Regions from separate parts of the Streptosporangium amethystogenes subsp. fukuiense genome, predicted to be linked through region 1. Evidence: riboswitches for the same ligand, from Rfam matches in the RefSeq annotation. Region 1 holds a riboswitch; each other region holds the start of a gene.
The links. A riboswitch is a leader RNA that binds a small molecule or an ion and turns the genes downstream of it on or off. The one in region 1 is predicted to bind cyclic di-AMP.
Positions count from the first base shown of each region.

Region 2: it holds a riboswitch for cyclic di-AMP, as region 1 does, so the genes downstream of both, ACFQVD_RS33160 (NlpC/P60 family protein) here and ACFQVD_RS40300 (C40 family peptidase) in region 1, are expected to answer to the same signal.
Region 3: it holds a riboswitch for cyclic di-AMP, as region 1 does, so the genes downstream of both, ACFQVD_RS05210 (CHAP domain-containing protein) here and ACFQVD_RS40300 (C40 family peptidase) in region 1, are expected to answer to the same signal.
Region 4: it holds a riboswitch for cyclic di-AMP, as region 1 does, so the genes downstream of both, ACFQVD_RS42435 (hypothetical protein) here and ACFQVD_RS40300 (C40 family peptidase) in region 1, are expected to answer to the same signal.

Region 1 is NZ_JBHTEE010000001.1:9,086,987-9,090,170, forward strand. Features, by position in the region: gene serA (phosphoglycerate dehydrogenase) at 1-91, shown strand, start outside; gene ACFQVD_RS40300 (C40 family peptidase) at 561-1,130, opposite strand; cyclic di-AMP (ydaO/yuaA leader) riboswitch at 1,145-1,375, opposite strand; gene ACFQVD_RS40305 (3-isopropylmalate dehydrogenase) at 1,517-2,563, shown strand; gene ACFQVD_RS40310 (branched-chain amino acid aminotransferase) at 2,736-3,184, shown strand, end outside.
Region 2 is NZ_JBHTEE010000001.1:7,469,234-7,472,417, forward strand. Features, by position in the region: gene ACFQVD_RS33155 (LuxR C-terminal-related transcriptional regulator) at 287-487, shown strand; gene ACFQVD_RS33160 (NlpC/P60 family protein) at 680-1,642, opposite strand; cyclic di-AMP (ydaO/yuaA leader) riboswitch at 1,735-1,882, opposite strand; gene ACFQVD_RS33165 (amino-acid N-acetyltransferase) at 2,219-2,872, shown strand; gene ACFQVD_RS33170 (RDD family protein) at 3,101-3,184, shown strand, end outside.
Region 3 is NZ_JBHTEE010000001.1:1,200,074-1,203,257, reverse strand. Features, by position in the region: gene ACFQVD_RS05215 (hypothetical protein) at 1-525, opposite strand, end outside; cyclic di-AMP (ydaO/yuaA leader) riboswitch at 1,196-1,334, shown strand; gene ACFQVD_RS05210 (CHAP domain-containing protein) at 1,352-2,065, shown strand; gene ACFQVD_RS05205 (ABC transporter substrate-binding protein) at 2,529-3,184, shown strand, end outside.
Region 4 is NZ_JBHTEE010000001.1:9,573,384-9,576,567, reverse strand. Features, by position in the region: gene ACFQVD_RS42445 (roadblock/LC7 domain-containing protein) at 1-187, shown strand, start outside; gene ACFQVD_RS42440 (hypothetical protein) at 200-571, shown strand; gene ACFQVD_RS42435 (hypothetical protein) at 699-1,667, opposite strand; cyclic di-AMP (ydaO/yuaA leader) riboswitch at 1,899-2,049, opposite strand; gene ACFQVD_RS42430 (DUF4253 domain-containing protein) at 2,393-3,139, opposite strand.

The DNA of each region.
Region 1 (3,184 bases):
CGTCGACACCGCCATCCCGGCCGACGTGATCGACCAGATCGGCGCGGAGATCGGCGCCGACAGCGGCCGCTCGGTCGACCTGGCCGACTAGCGGCAGGCAAAGGATTCACCGAGGTGGCCGTCGCCCCGCACCGCGGGGCGACGGCCACCTTTCGTCTCGATATGTGAGAAGTGTGTACGCCGGGCGAGACGGCGTTCCGGCCGCCAGGTAGCCTGAGATGAAATGCGCCAGGTCCCAACCTGCCGCGACGGGGTCTGACAGGGGTGGGCCGGCGACTCTCCGGTGCCACGCCCAGATCACCGGTCCGTGATCCGGACCCGTGACATCAGGCCTGGTCGGAGCCCTGATCGGAGTCTCGACCATCGCCCTGCTCGCATCCGACCGAGACGAGATTCGCCATGTACGACATGTATCCCTGGAACCACGCCGAAGAGGTCAAGGACGAGGCCGCCGAGGCGCTCCAGACCGCCCTGGACCGCCGGGACAACGGTGGTTCTCCCATCCGCTGAACCGGTTCCCGGCGCCGACGGGGTTCCCTCGGCCGATCAGCCGGCGTGTCTCATCCGTCGGTCGCTAGTTTGATCTGCTCGGTCAACCTGACCCCCTGCGGATCGGGGCGCACCGCGCCGACGAAGGAGGACCGGCGCCAGGCGCTGAGCTTCTCCTCCTTGACCACGTCGCCGCTCCGCGGGGCGTGGACCATGTAGCCGGGCCTGGTGATCATGCCGACATGGCCGAGACCGCTGAAGAAGGCCAGGTCACCGGCCTTGAGGTCCTTCCAGGCGATCTTCTTGGAGAAGGCGGCGTACTGGTCGTTGGTGACACGGGGCAGCTTGATCCCGGCGGCGCCGTAGGCGCGGAGCATCAGGCCCGAGCAGTCGAAGCCGCCGTTGCCGGTGCCACCCCAGACGTAGGGCGTGCCGCGCTTGGACATGGCCCACTTGACGGCCGTCTGCCAGGCGGGCTTGGGGGCCGCGCTCTTCAGTGCCGCCTTCAACCTGACGGTGCCGAGCGTGGGAGCCTCGGGGGAGGGGAGAGGGGAGGCGGCCAGTGCCGCCGTCGGCGCCATGGCCGAGGCCGCGAACACCGCGGCGCCTGAGACGAGGAGGGACAGGACGCGAGAGTACATCTTGCCGGACAGGATGATTCCTTCCATAAGGCCGGCCGGGTGAGCTGTCGGGCTCGGGCGTGGAGGCCGCCCTACGGCGCGAAAGCGCACCGATTCGCCCCAAGGAATCCCGTGATGGCAGCCGGGAACGCGCTCCGGGGCGGAGCGAGGTTCCCGGGGGCCCGGTGGATCCCGAAAAAAGTGGTTCCCCGGCTCCGTACGGGCCGGTAGGGGGATGGTCCGTACGGATTAGGCATCAATGTGAATGGGGAGGACGATAACGAAACCTCACGAAACGGTCAATAGGGAGCAAAAAAGGACAAAGTGATCACACGGGCGGACGTGCGGACACGTCCGAAGGGTGAGATCGGTGTTCGATCACCGAGACGGACAGGTAAGGTGCCTGCATGGATTCGCGTAACATTCGCCTGGCGGTCATCCCCGGGGACGGGATCGGAGTCGAGGTCGTCACCGAGGGCCTGAAGGTCCTCGAAGCGGTCGGCACCAAGGTGGAGACCACCACGTACGACCTCGGGGCCAAGCGCTACCACGAGACCGGTGAGACCCTGCCCGACCCGCTGCTCGACGAGCTACGCGGATACGACGCGATCCTGCTCGGCGCGGTCGGCGACCCCAGCGTGCCCCCGGGCATCCTGGAGCGCGACCTGCTGCTCAAGCTCCGCTTCCAGCTCGACCACTATGTGAACCTCCGCCCGGTCAAGCTCTTCCCCGGCGTCGAGACGCCGCTGGGCAAGGCCCGCCCCGAGGACATCGACATGATCGTCGTCCGGGAGGGCACCGAGGGCCCATACGCCGGTGCCGGAGGGGTCATGCGCCGCGGCACGCCGCACGAGATCGCCACCCAGGAGTCGCTGAACACCGCCTACGGTGTCGAGCGCGTGGTGCGCTACGCCTTCGAGAAGGCGGTGGCCCGCCCCCGCAAGAAGCTGACGCTGGTCCACAAGACCAACGTGCTCACCTACGCCGGTGACCTCTGGGCCCGCACGTTCGACCGGATCAGCGTGGAGTACCCCGAGGTCCAGACCGACTACTGCCACGTCGACGCGGCCTCGATGTTCTTCGTCAGCCAGCCGGAGCGCTTCGACGTGATCGTCACCGACAACCTCTTCGGTGACATCCTCACCGACATCGGCGCGGCGATCGCCGGCGGCATCGGCCTGGCGGCCAGCGGCAACGTCAACCCCGACCGCACCGCGCCGAGCATGTTCGAACCGGTGCACGGCAGCGCCCCGGACATCGCGGGCCAGGGCAAGGCCGACCCGACCGCCACGATCCTGTCGGTCGCCATGCTCCTGGACCACCTGGGCCTGGCCGACGAGGCGGCCCGGGTCGAGCAGGCCGTCGCCGACGACCTGCTCGAGCGGCTGGCCGGCTGGGCTGGCCGGACCACCCAGGAGATCGGTGACGACATCACCGCGCGAGTAGCCGGCTGAGGAAGCCGCCCCCTCGACCCCGACGCGCCTGGCGGCTCCTCCGAGCCGCCGGGCGCGTTTTTGTTTCCCACGCACTGCCGGTTTTCGGCATGGATGCAGTAGTTTCCCGTTACCCGGTCCAACGCACAATGGACCCAAGGGTAAGCCAGACACCAAGGTAAGGATCCGCGTCATGACCACCGCTCAGAAGCTCAGCTTCGACGTGCAGCTCTCCGACCACGCGCGCACCGCGGCCGAGCGCGAGCAGGTAATGGCGGCTCCGGGGTTCGGCCAGGTCTTCACCGACCACATGATCTCGATCGACTACACCGAGGGCGAGGGCTGGCACGACGCCCGGCTCATGCCGTACGGCCCGCTCAGCCTCGATCCCGCGACCGCGGTCTTCCACTACGCGCAGGAGCTCTTCGAGGGCATGAAGGCGTACCGCCAGCAGAACGGTGCGATCGTGACGTTCCGCCCCGAGGCCAACGCCGCCCGCTTCAACACCTCCGCACTGCGGATGGCCATGCCCGAGCTGCCCGAGGAGACGTTCGTCGAGTCGCTGGAACTGCTCGTCCAGACCGACCGCGAGTGGGTGCCGACCACGCCCGGACACAGCCTCTACCTGCGCCCCTTCATGAT
Region 2 (3,184 bases), 1.6 Mb from region 1:
CTGTTGTCGCAGCCAGAGGGGCGTCTGCGGGCTCGTGCGGGGGCACAGTCGTGACTTAACCCCAAAGGCGCTGACATATCATGAGTACTTCACGTAGCACCTAGTATGTCAATAGTGGGCGCGCGCTATGAAGAGTAGAACTTGACGACCTTTGAACAAGGCGTTTACCGTTCCTGGCGGACGGTATTCATTTCCGGCGTCTCACGCCCGGTTTCCAGAGTGGGGGGAGTGACTCTTGATGGCATATCCAGAAGTGGATTCTCGCCATGGCGACAGCCCCCTGGGCATGAGTGATATCGGTCTCAGTGACAACGACCTCGTGCTGCTGGCTGAACTCGCCAAGGGTGTCACCGTCGACAGGGTGGGCCGCCGCCTCGATATCAGCGGCCGGACCGTCAGGCGCAGGCTCAGAGGCATCTGCGACCGCATCGGTGTCGCCACGGCGATCGAAGCCGTGGCCTGGGCGGCCCGCCGCCGCCTGATCTAGGCCCTTCCCCTGGGGCTTTCGCCCACTGCGGTCGGGTGACGCCTCGCCGCGTTGTCGTCGGCCGCCGCACCCGCGGGGCACGAGTCCTGGGGGCGCGACTCCGGGGAGCGCCGTCCGACCGGCCCTCGGCAGGGCAGGGTTCGCCGGGCAGGAGCGGGCGCGCTCCTGCCGAGGGCCGGTCGGCTCGGCCGCTCAGTCGGCGATCCGCACCCCGCCGGCGAAGGGCCGGTTGTCGATCGTGGCGATGTGGATGACGTCACCCGTCCGGGGCGCGTGGACCATCAGGCCCGCGCCGATGTAGATCCCGACGTGGTGCAGGTCGCTGTAGAAGAAGACCAGGTCGCCTGGGCGCAGATCGTTTCTGGAGATGTGGGTGCCCGCGGTCCACTGGTTGCCGGTGTAGTGCGGCAGGCTGATGCCGACCTTCTGGTAGGCCCACATGACCAGCCCGGAGCAGTCGAAGGAGTTGGGGCCCTCGGCGCCCCAGACGTACGGCTTGAGTTGCTGGGTGAGCGCCCAGCGGGCCGCCTCCGCCGCCTTGCCGCTGCCCACGATGGGCACGTCGACCTTCACCCGGGCACCCCTGTTGCTGACGGCCCTGGTGCGCACCTCGCTGAACAGGTCACTCTCGACCCGCGCGACCAGTCGCTCGATCTTGCTGCGCTTGCCCTCGATCTCCTCCAGGAGCGCCTTGACCTCCGAGGTCCTCGCCTTGGCGCTGGCCTGTGCCCGCTCGGCGGCCTCGATCGCCCGGCCGACCTGGGCGACCTCCTCGCTCTGCTGCTGCTGGAGGGCGTAGTTGGTGGTGGCCTGGTCGAGGAAGGTGTCGGGATCGGTCGCCTGGGTGAAGGCGAGTCCGGAGTTCAGGCCGCCGGACATGTAGTTGCTCTGTGCGAGGAGGGTGGCCTTGGTGCGCCGGGTCGCGAGCTCCGACTCGCTCGTCGCGAGGGTCTTCTTGGCACTTTCCGCGGCTCGCTGGGCCTGCTTGAGCCTGACCCGTTCGCCGTTGTACTGCTCGGCGAGCGTGCCGATCTCCTCGTGCAGCTTCTCGGCCTGCTTGGCCAGTTGCTGGAGGCTGGGCTCGGGATCCGCCGTGGCCGAGACCAGGGGGGTGCCGAGGGTCATGATGGCGAACGCCAGGCCGATGACCGCCATGCGGCGACTCCGCCTCCGCGGCGCGCGTTCTCGACAGCGGGCGTCGCCGCCCGCATGCTCTCCTGCGCGGTCGCGCATGCGCTTCACCAACGGGCTCCTCTCCTCGGCCGCCTACCGGGTTAGCTGACGGGTTCGGGCCGGAGGCAGCCCTACCGGGTGCGCCGGTGGCACTCGGATTCACCCCGAAGGACGTGGTGGGTCCCCGGTTCCCCTGGTCGGGAGATTCGGCGGGTCAGGCTTTTTACGTCTCTGACATCGAGCACGGAGATTAGTGCACTCGTGGTTCCTGCTCAACCAGAACTGCGAACTCAGTAGAGGTTTCGCAACTGAAATGTCACGGAAAGATCACATGGCAATATGATCAACATGGCCATTACGCTGCCTTTGCCTTCCTCGCGGCGGGCCCGGCGCGGGTCTTCCCTGGTCCGGGACCGTGCCAAAGATGAGCTGCGACACATCGGAGGCGTCGTGCGCCCAGCGTGGTAAACCAACTACCAAGGGTCATGTGATGCCTTCGGGGCCGGAGTTAAGGATGAGCCGTAATTGAAGGCCGGAGAGGACGTACGCTGATCGGTCATGGAGCAGCTTGCGGAGCATTCTCCCGTGCCGTTCGCGAACCCCGGGAAAGAAGGGGAGCGGCGAACCGGATCCGAGGGAGAGGAGCGGGAGTCACCCGCTCCCGGCGTCACCCCGGCGGTCACGGTCCGCCGCGCCCGCACCCCGGACGTCCGCGCCATCAGGCGGCTCGTCGACACCTACGGTGGAGCCGGCCCGCGCCTGCTGGAGAAGGCCACTGTCACCCTGTACGAGGACATCCAGGAGTTCTGGGTCGCGACCGACGCGGAGGGGATGATCCTCGGTTGCGGGGCGCTCCATGTCCTCTGGGAGGATCTTGCCGAAATACGGACCGTTGCCGTCGATCCGACCCGCCGGGGGATGGGAATCGGCCATCGGATCGTCTCGGCGCTCATCCGCACGGCCGCCGAGCTGGGGCTGCGCAGGGTCTTCTGCCTGACCTTCGAGGTCGACTTCTTCGCCCGGCACGGATTTCAGGAGATCCAGGGCACGCCCGTCGCCCCGGAGGTTTACGCCGAACTCCTCGCCTCCTACGACGAGGGCGTCGCGGAGTTCCTCGATCTGGAGCACGTCAAGCCCAATACCTTGGGAAACACTCGGATGCTGCTGCACCTGACACGCGAGCCCGACTCTGATGACTTTAGAGATGACTGACTGGAAAGGTGACTGTTGATTCCTATGTCGATACCTTGTGCAGCAGCAAGCATGTGCGTCTGACATTTGCCACATGCGCAGTCTAAGTGAGGTGACGCGGTGAGCACCGGACAGCCGCCGTATCCGCAGGATGATCCCGAGCGCAGTCGCACACCTTCGGGACAGCCGGATTACGGACAGCACAACCCGGGTCGAGCCCCTGGCGAACTCGACCCCGACGTGACGATCATGGGATATCGGTCGGAGGGGTCGCAGCCGAACACCGGCCCGGGGGTGGCCCAGCCCGGTTATGGCCAGCAGGGCTATGGCCAG
Region 3 (3,184 bases), 7.9 Mb from region 1:
CAGCGCCGTGAAGATCGACAGCCGCCCCGAGCGGGCCGCGGCGCGCAACCTGAGCCCGGCCGCCGCGCCGAGGGCGGTTCTGAGCCGTCCCGCTTTCCCCCGGGCCCTCAGCAGGGGCGTACCCACGTGGCCGACGAGCAGTTCCAGAAGCCTGATGGTGGCCAGCCCGTCGTCGACGATCACGATGCGACCGGGACGCCCGGTGAGCCAGCGGAACTGGACCTTGCCGGAGAATGCGTCGCCCACCACCCAGGTCACGCCCCGGCGCGGCCTGGGCATGTCCGGCCGCGCGGCGGTGAGCTCCAGGCCCGGCGGCAGGGTGAGACGCCCGAGCTCGCGCCCGGTGGCGGCCAGCGGGCGGAGGCTCGCCCTGGGCACGAGGTGGCTGCGGGCACCGAGCAGCCCCGCGTGGTGGGCCTCCACGGCGCAGAGCATCTGCAGCGGGGATTCCACCCAGGCGATGGCCGAACCCTGATCCCGCGCGTGGTCTCGACCGTCCTCCACGCCGGGTGATGACCCGTTCACGACTGACCCAAGCTAACCCGGTGGCCTTAAGCGCCGGGGAACCACGGGTGAACAGCCGCCCACGCGTGCTCGCGCGGCCTTTCCGAACCTCAGGACATCAAGGCGCCGGCGTATCACCGGATCGGGAGTTCGTCATCGGAAGCCCGTCGAGGACACGGCCGGCTCCCGATCCGGCTGGGAGCCGAGGGCTCGCCCTCCCACCGGCGGTCGCCGAGCCTCGTTCGGGCTTTTGGGGTAGAGGGACGCACTCGCTCCATACTTTTTACCATCGAATGTTTGTTCTAAGTAATTGGAGTCGAACGCTCTCGCCGGCGAGCCTCTCGGATCACGACATATCATCCCAGGTCAGGCGATCCATCAGCGGGTACCACTCGCCCGGATCGCCGAGGGAACAGGGGATTCCGCCCGCGGCGAGATCGCGACCCCGGCCGCGGCGGCCGGCCGGAGGACGGGCGCACCCCACCCCCTCCCCGGGCCAAGCGACCCCCCGTCCTACCCCCTCGATCTGGACGTACTACCAAGTCAGGGCAATGTGTCCTACTTGTAATCGTCTGTCCGAGTGACGTACGTTCGTCCTGTTCGTGGCAAATGTCTGGGTCTGTATAGGTCTAAGCATTGCCGTCACATTGCCCGACCGTGTTCCACCTGGGCGGAGCCCCTCCGCCCGCGGTGAGCACGGCCGCCGAATCCGCGAAGTCTGCGGAACCGGGGAACCACGTTCCTGGGGTGAATCAGCGCGTTCTCGCGCCGTAGGGCACTTCCCAGCCCGAACCCGTCAGCTAACCCGGTAGGCGGTATGGAAGCGAAGCAAGGAGTCGACCCCGGTATGACCAAGCACCGCCTCACCCCCACCCTCAGCGCCCCCCGCGTGGCGAGCGCCCTCCTGGGCGCCTGCGTCGTCCTGGCGACCGGCTCCGTGGGCTCCGCCGCCCTGGCCGACAGCCGTCCCGCCCTGAACACGCCGCCCGCCGACGCGAAGGTCTCCGAGGTCTCGCAGAACAGGCCCGCGAGCACCCCGCTCGAGATCGCGGCCGAGAGGCTGCCCAAGGTCTCCGCCGCACAGGTCCTGGACCTCGCCGCCAAGCAGATCGGCGTCCGCGAGAACTCCCAGGGCGGCGGGACCAAGTTCCACTCGTGGTACATGTCCTCCCCGCGCGCCAAGGAGACCGTCGCCCGTGACGGCGGCAGCATCCAGGGCTACGCCAACGCCCCCTGGTGCGCGATGTTCGTCTCCTGGGTCGGCGAGATGGCCGGCATCCGGCCCACGATGGGCTGGGACGCCTACACCGTCACCCACGCCAAGTGGTTCAAGAACAACCAGCACTGGGGCACCACCCCCACCCCCGGCGCCGTCGTCTACTTCGACTGGGCCGGTGGCAAGGACCTCGACGGCATCGACCACGTCGGCTTCGTGAAGAAGGACAACGGAGACGGCACGATCACCACGATCGAGGGTAACACCGGCAACGGCAACGTCGAGCAGCGCGTCCGGCCCACCTCGCAGGTCGTGGGTTACGGCTACCCGGTCTACGCCGACTGATCCACCCCTCGCCCGCGCCGTCCCCCGGTGACGCGGCCACTCCGCACCGCCTGGACCCGCCCGATCCAGGCGGTGCGCGCCGTCCGGCGACCACCGGACGGCTCGAACGCCGTCAGGGGCGCCGCTCGACCGAGCGGCGCCCCTGACGGCGTTCCGCCCCCGGCGCCCTGCCGCCTGACCCGGGCACTAATGCCCCGACTGTATGTCCGTGGGATGGGAGCGCTCCCAAATGCCCTCATGCGAGGTATATCACCTTTTCAAGCTCTTAGTCCCCCGCAAACCAGTCAGATGTAACGGTTGAGTTTCGGCATATTGACGTCCCGGTTGCCCATCGTCCACTCTTCGTGGGAGCGCTCCCAAAGCACATTGAGGAACTACCGCACCGCGAGGCCGTGTTTGTCGGGGACCGGCCCCCGGTGTCACCTCCCAATGATTCGGGCGACCACCTGAGAGGGGTCCGGAAATGTTGAACGACAAGCGGCACGGCAAGCTCGCCGCCGTAGCGGTCATGGCGGCCACCGCCCTGGCCATCACCTCGTGCAGTTCCAGCGAGCCCGCCAAGCCCGCCGCGGGCGACGGCGGTGCCTCCGCCGCGGCCGAGCCGGTGACCATCACCGTGCACACCTTCGGCGGCGGCGAGAACTTCGGCTACGACAAGGCCGTGGAGACCTGGAACGCGGCACACCCGAACATCCAGGTCAAGTACCAGAACCTGACCGACCGGTTCGAGGACGTCTACCTCCCGCAACTGCTCCAGCGCCTGCAGGCCGGCAGCGGCGCGGCCGACATCATCGCCCTGGACGAGGGCGCGATGGGCCTCATGAAGGCCCGCCCGCAGTTCTTCACCGACCTGGCCGAGTACGGGCTGGAGAGCCGCAAGGCCGACTTCCCCGCGGCCAAGTGGGACAACGGCATCAACGCCGACAACAAGCTCTTCGCTCTCGGCACCGACATCGGCGGCATGACCATGTGCTACCGCAAGGACCTGTTCGAGAAGGCGGGCCTGCCCACCGAGCGCGACGAGGTCGGCAAGCTCTGGCCGGACTGGAACGCCTTCAAGGCGATCGGCGAGAAGTTCAAGGCCGCCAACCCCGGCAAGAGCGACCCCAAGTTCCTCGA
Region 4 (3,184 bases), 490 kb from region 1:
GGGCACCTTCGAGGAGACGCTGATCTCCGGCACCAACGGCTACACGGCCTGCTACGCCGCCGGACCCAAGATCGTCCTCACAGTCCTGGCACGCCCGGGGACCAATCTCGGGCTGCTCCGGCTGGAGGGCCGCAAGACGGCGGCCAGGTTGGCCGCCATCACCTCGCGTATCTCGATAACCCAGTGATCGGAGACAGAAATGGGCAACATGGACATCTCTCTCAAGGAGATGATGGCGATCGACGGTGCCATCGGCGCGGTCATCGTCGACTACAACAGCGGGATGGCGCTGGGCGCGCTCGGCGGCTCCAAGGATCTCGACCTCCAGGTGGCGGCCGCGGGCAACACCGAGGTCGTCAAGGCCAAGATGCGGACCATGGAGTCGCTCGGCCTCAAGGACGGCATCGAGGACATCCTCATCACGCTCGGCACGCAGTACCACGTGATCCGCCCGCTCTCCGGCCGGAGCGGCAAAGGCCTGTTCATCTACATGGCCCTCGACCGGAACCGGGCCAACCTCGCGCTCGCGCGGCACATCCTGCGCGGCATCGAGGAGAAACTCGAGATCTGATCCTGCCGAGGCCCGTGCCCTTGCGGAAGGGCACGGGCCTCGACAGGAGCTCACCGCCCGGACGTCACCGGGACGGTGAGCTCATCGATCGCGTCGGTGCGGGGTGGGCCGGAGATCGCGCCGGACCTCAACTCTCCTCAGCGACCGCCCTGCGGCGGAGACGGCCGGCGACCAGGTAGGTGCCGCCGCCCGCGGCGAGCACTCCCGCCAGGGCCAGGGAGGCGGCCGTGGAGGGACCGGTCGAGGTCTCGGCCGCCACCGGGGCGGTGGCGCCCAGGTCCCGGACCTCCTGCTCGGCGGCCCCGGCGGCGCCGGACAGGGCGAGCGGCTTGGCGGCGATGATCGCCTCGGGCGCGGTGAGGGGCTCGGACATGATCTTGGGCTTGGCGAACGTCTGGATCGCCTGCTGGGTCTTCACGGACTTCTTGGACCGCTCGGCCTTGACCAGGGCCGTCTGCGGGGGCTTCGCCGGGTTCGCGTCCCGGTAACGCCAGGCACCGGTGGAGAACGCCACGGGGTGGTTCTTCTTGCCCACGCCGTCCCCCCACTTGGTGACCACGTACTTGACGTCGATGTGGCCCATGCCGCCGTTGCCGTCCACGCCGAGCGTGGCGGGGTTGAACCGGCCGCCGGTCAGGTCGGCGAAGGTCTTGGCGTCGAGGTCGATCATGACGCCCGAATTGGAGGGCACGCCGGGACCGCGGTCACCGACGAAGAACTTGGCCTTCTTGCCCTTGTAGACGACGTAGCCCTCGGTGAACAGGGGCCAGCTCGGGCTGGCGATCATGCCCTTCTGCATCGGCTTGCCACTGGCCGGCAGACCGGTGTCGCCGGCCCTGCCCGAGGAGTCGTCCCAGAAGTAGGAGGCCCTGGTCGAGCCCTGGAGGAGCACGACCCCGTTGGCGACCGGCTCGGTGTCCGCTCCGGGGGAGGCGACGGAGGCGGGGGCGGCGGCCGCGGGGGAGGCGGGCAGCGCGGAGACGACGCCGCCGGAGACGAGCAGGCCGGCACCGACGAGGGCGGCGGTGGCGAGGCGGTTCTTGTACGGGAGGCTCTTGGGCAGGCCGTTCTCGGGCAGGCCGAAAGGAAGACGCATGAAGAATGGGCTCTTTCGCGAGGGAACGGGACAACCAGCTGCGACACACGGCAAGAGGTGCACTGGCGGGGACGCGCTCTTCGGAAAAGTGGCGTGGCGAGATCAGCGGGTCGTCACGCGGAGCACGGTCCAGACGCCGCGATCAGGCGCGGCGAAGGAAAGGACGAGGTTCAGGTGGTCGGCACGGGCAGGGCGGGCACCGACGTGGTGACGCGGTGATCCATGAGGGGGATCTCCTCTCCAGCTCGTCTACCGGGTTAGCTGACGGGTTCGGGCGGTGGAGTTGCCCTACCGCCGCACGTTCGCAGCGGATTCACCCCAGGAAAGTGGTTCCCCGGTTCCCTGGCCCCTGGGGGCCGATGGGATTCGACGTCGGCCGGCCGCTCCCTCTTGTGAAGGGCAGGTCGCCAACCGATATCCGTGGACACTACCCGCCGAAATCGGACAAAGCAAAGCAAATGCCATGAAAACCCCAGAAGATCTACCTGCAAGCTTCAAGAAAGCCCCACTGGAGACCCCGTCCCACCAACAGCCGCCCTACCAGCGAGAACGTCTTGCCGATCCCGGGTTTCGCCCCCGGAGCCCCGCATCCGAGACCTTTCCGCCCCCGCGGGGAGCCCGGTCGCCCGAGGGTCGTCCGCACTCGAAGCCCTTTCACGCCCGGAGAGACAGTGGACCACCGCCAAAGACGCGCATCGCCGGAAGCCGCGCCTCCGGGGGCGAGCTCAGTCCCACCAGAACGACCAGGCGTTCCTGCCCTTGATCTGCTCGGCGTAGTCGACGAGGGTCCCCGCGCCCTGGATGATGCTGTCCGGGCAGAACGTCCAGTGCTCCGCGGCGACGTGCAGGGCGTGCTCCGAGGTCGTCGGGGGCGCGGCGACGCTGAGGTCGAGGGTGTTGAACCCCATCCCGACCAGCCGCACCCCGAACCTGTCCTCCCAGCTCCGCACCACCGCCGCGAGCGGGACCATCCACTCGTTGTGGTTCAGGGCGCCCTGCCAGCCCATCACGGCGAGGGCGTCGGCCCCGCGCTCGACCGCGACGAGCCCGAGCGGGGTCCGGCGCTCGGCCACCAGGCCGGCGTACCAGTCGGCGACCACGCCGGGATCGGCGGCGAGCCTTCCCGCCGGGGCCGGACCAGGACATTCGACTCCGAAGGGGTCGAGGATTTCGAGCTGGTCGACGTGCGCCTTGGCGATCCAGTCGGACCAGACCTCGGCCATGAAGGCGGCCGCGTGGTAGTTGTCGATCTCGACGGCGGTGTCCGGGGCGATCTGACCGGCCGACCAGGGCTGCACCGAGTCCTCCAGCAGCACCGGCCACAGGCCGGAGTGCTCGTGCTGCGCCCGCAGCCGTGCCCAGTACTCGCCGGAGACCGCCACCTCACTGAGCCAGAACGCCGGACGGCGACGAAAGGAGAGCTGAGCGTAACCGGGGTCGGGCCACACCACGTCACCCGGTGGCAGGTCCACCGAGAGCCTCCGGCCCTCTCCCCCGCTGCTCCCGTCGGCCCCGTC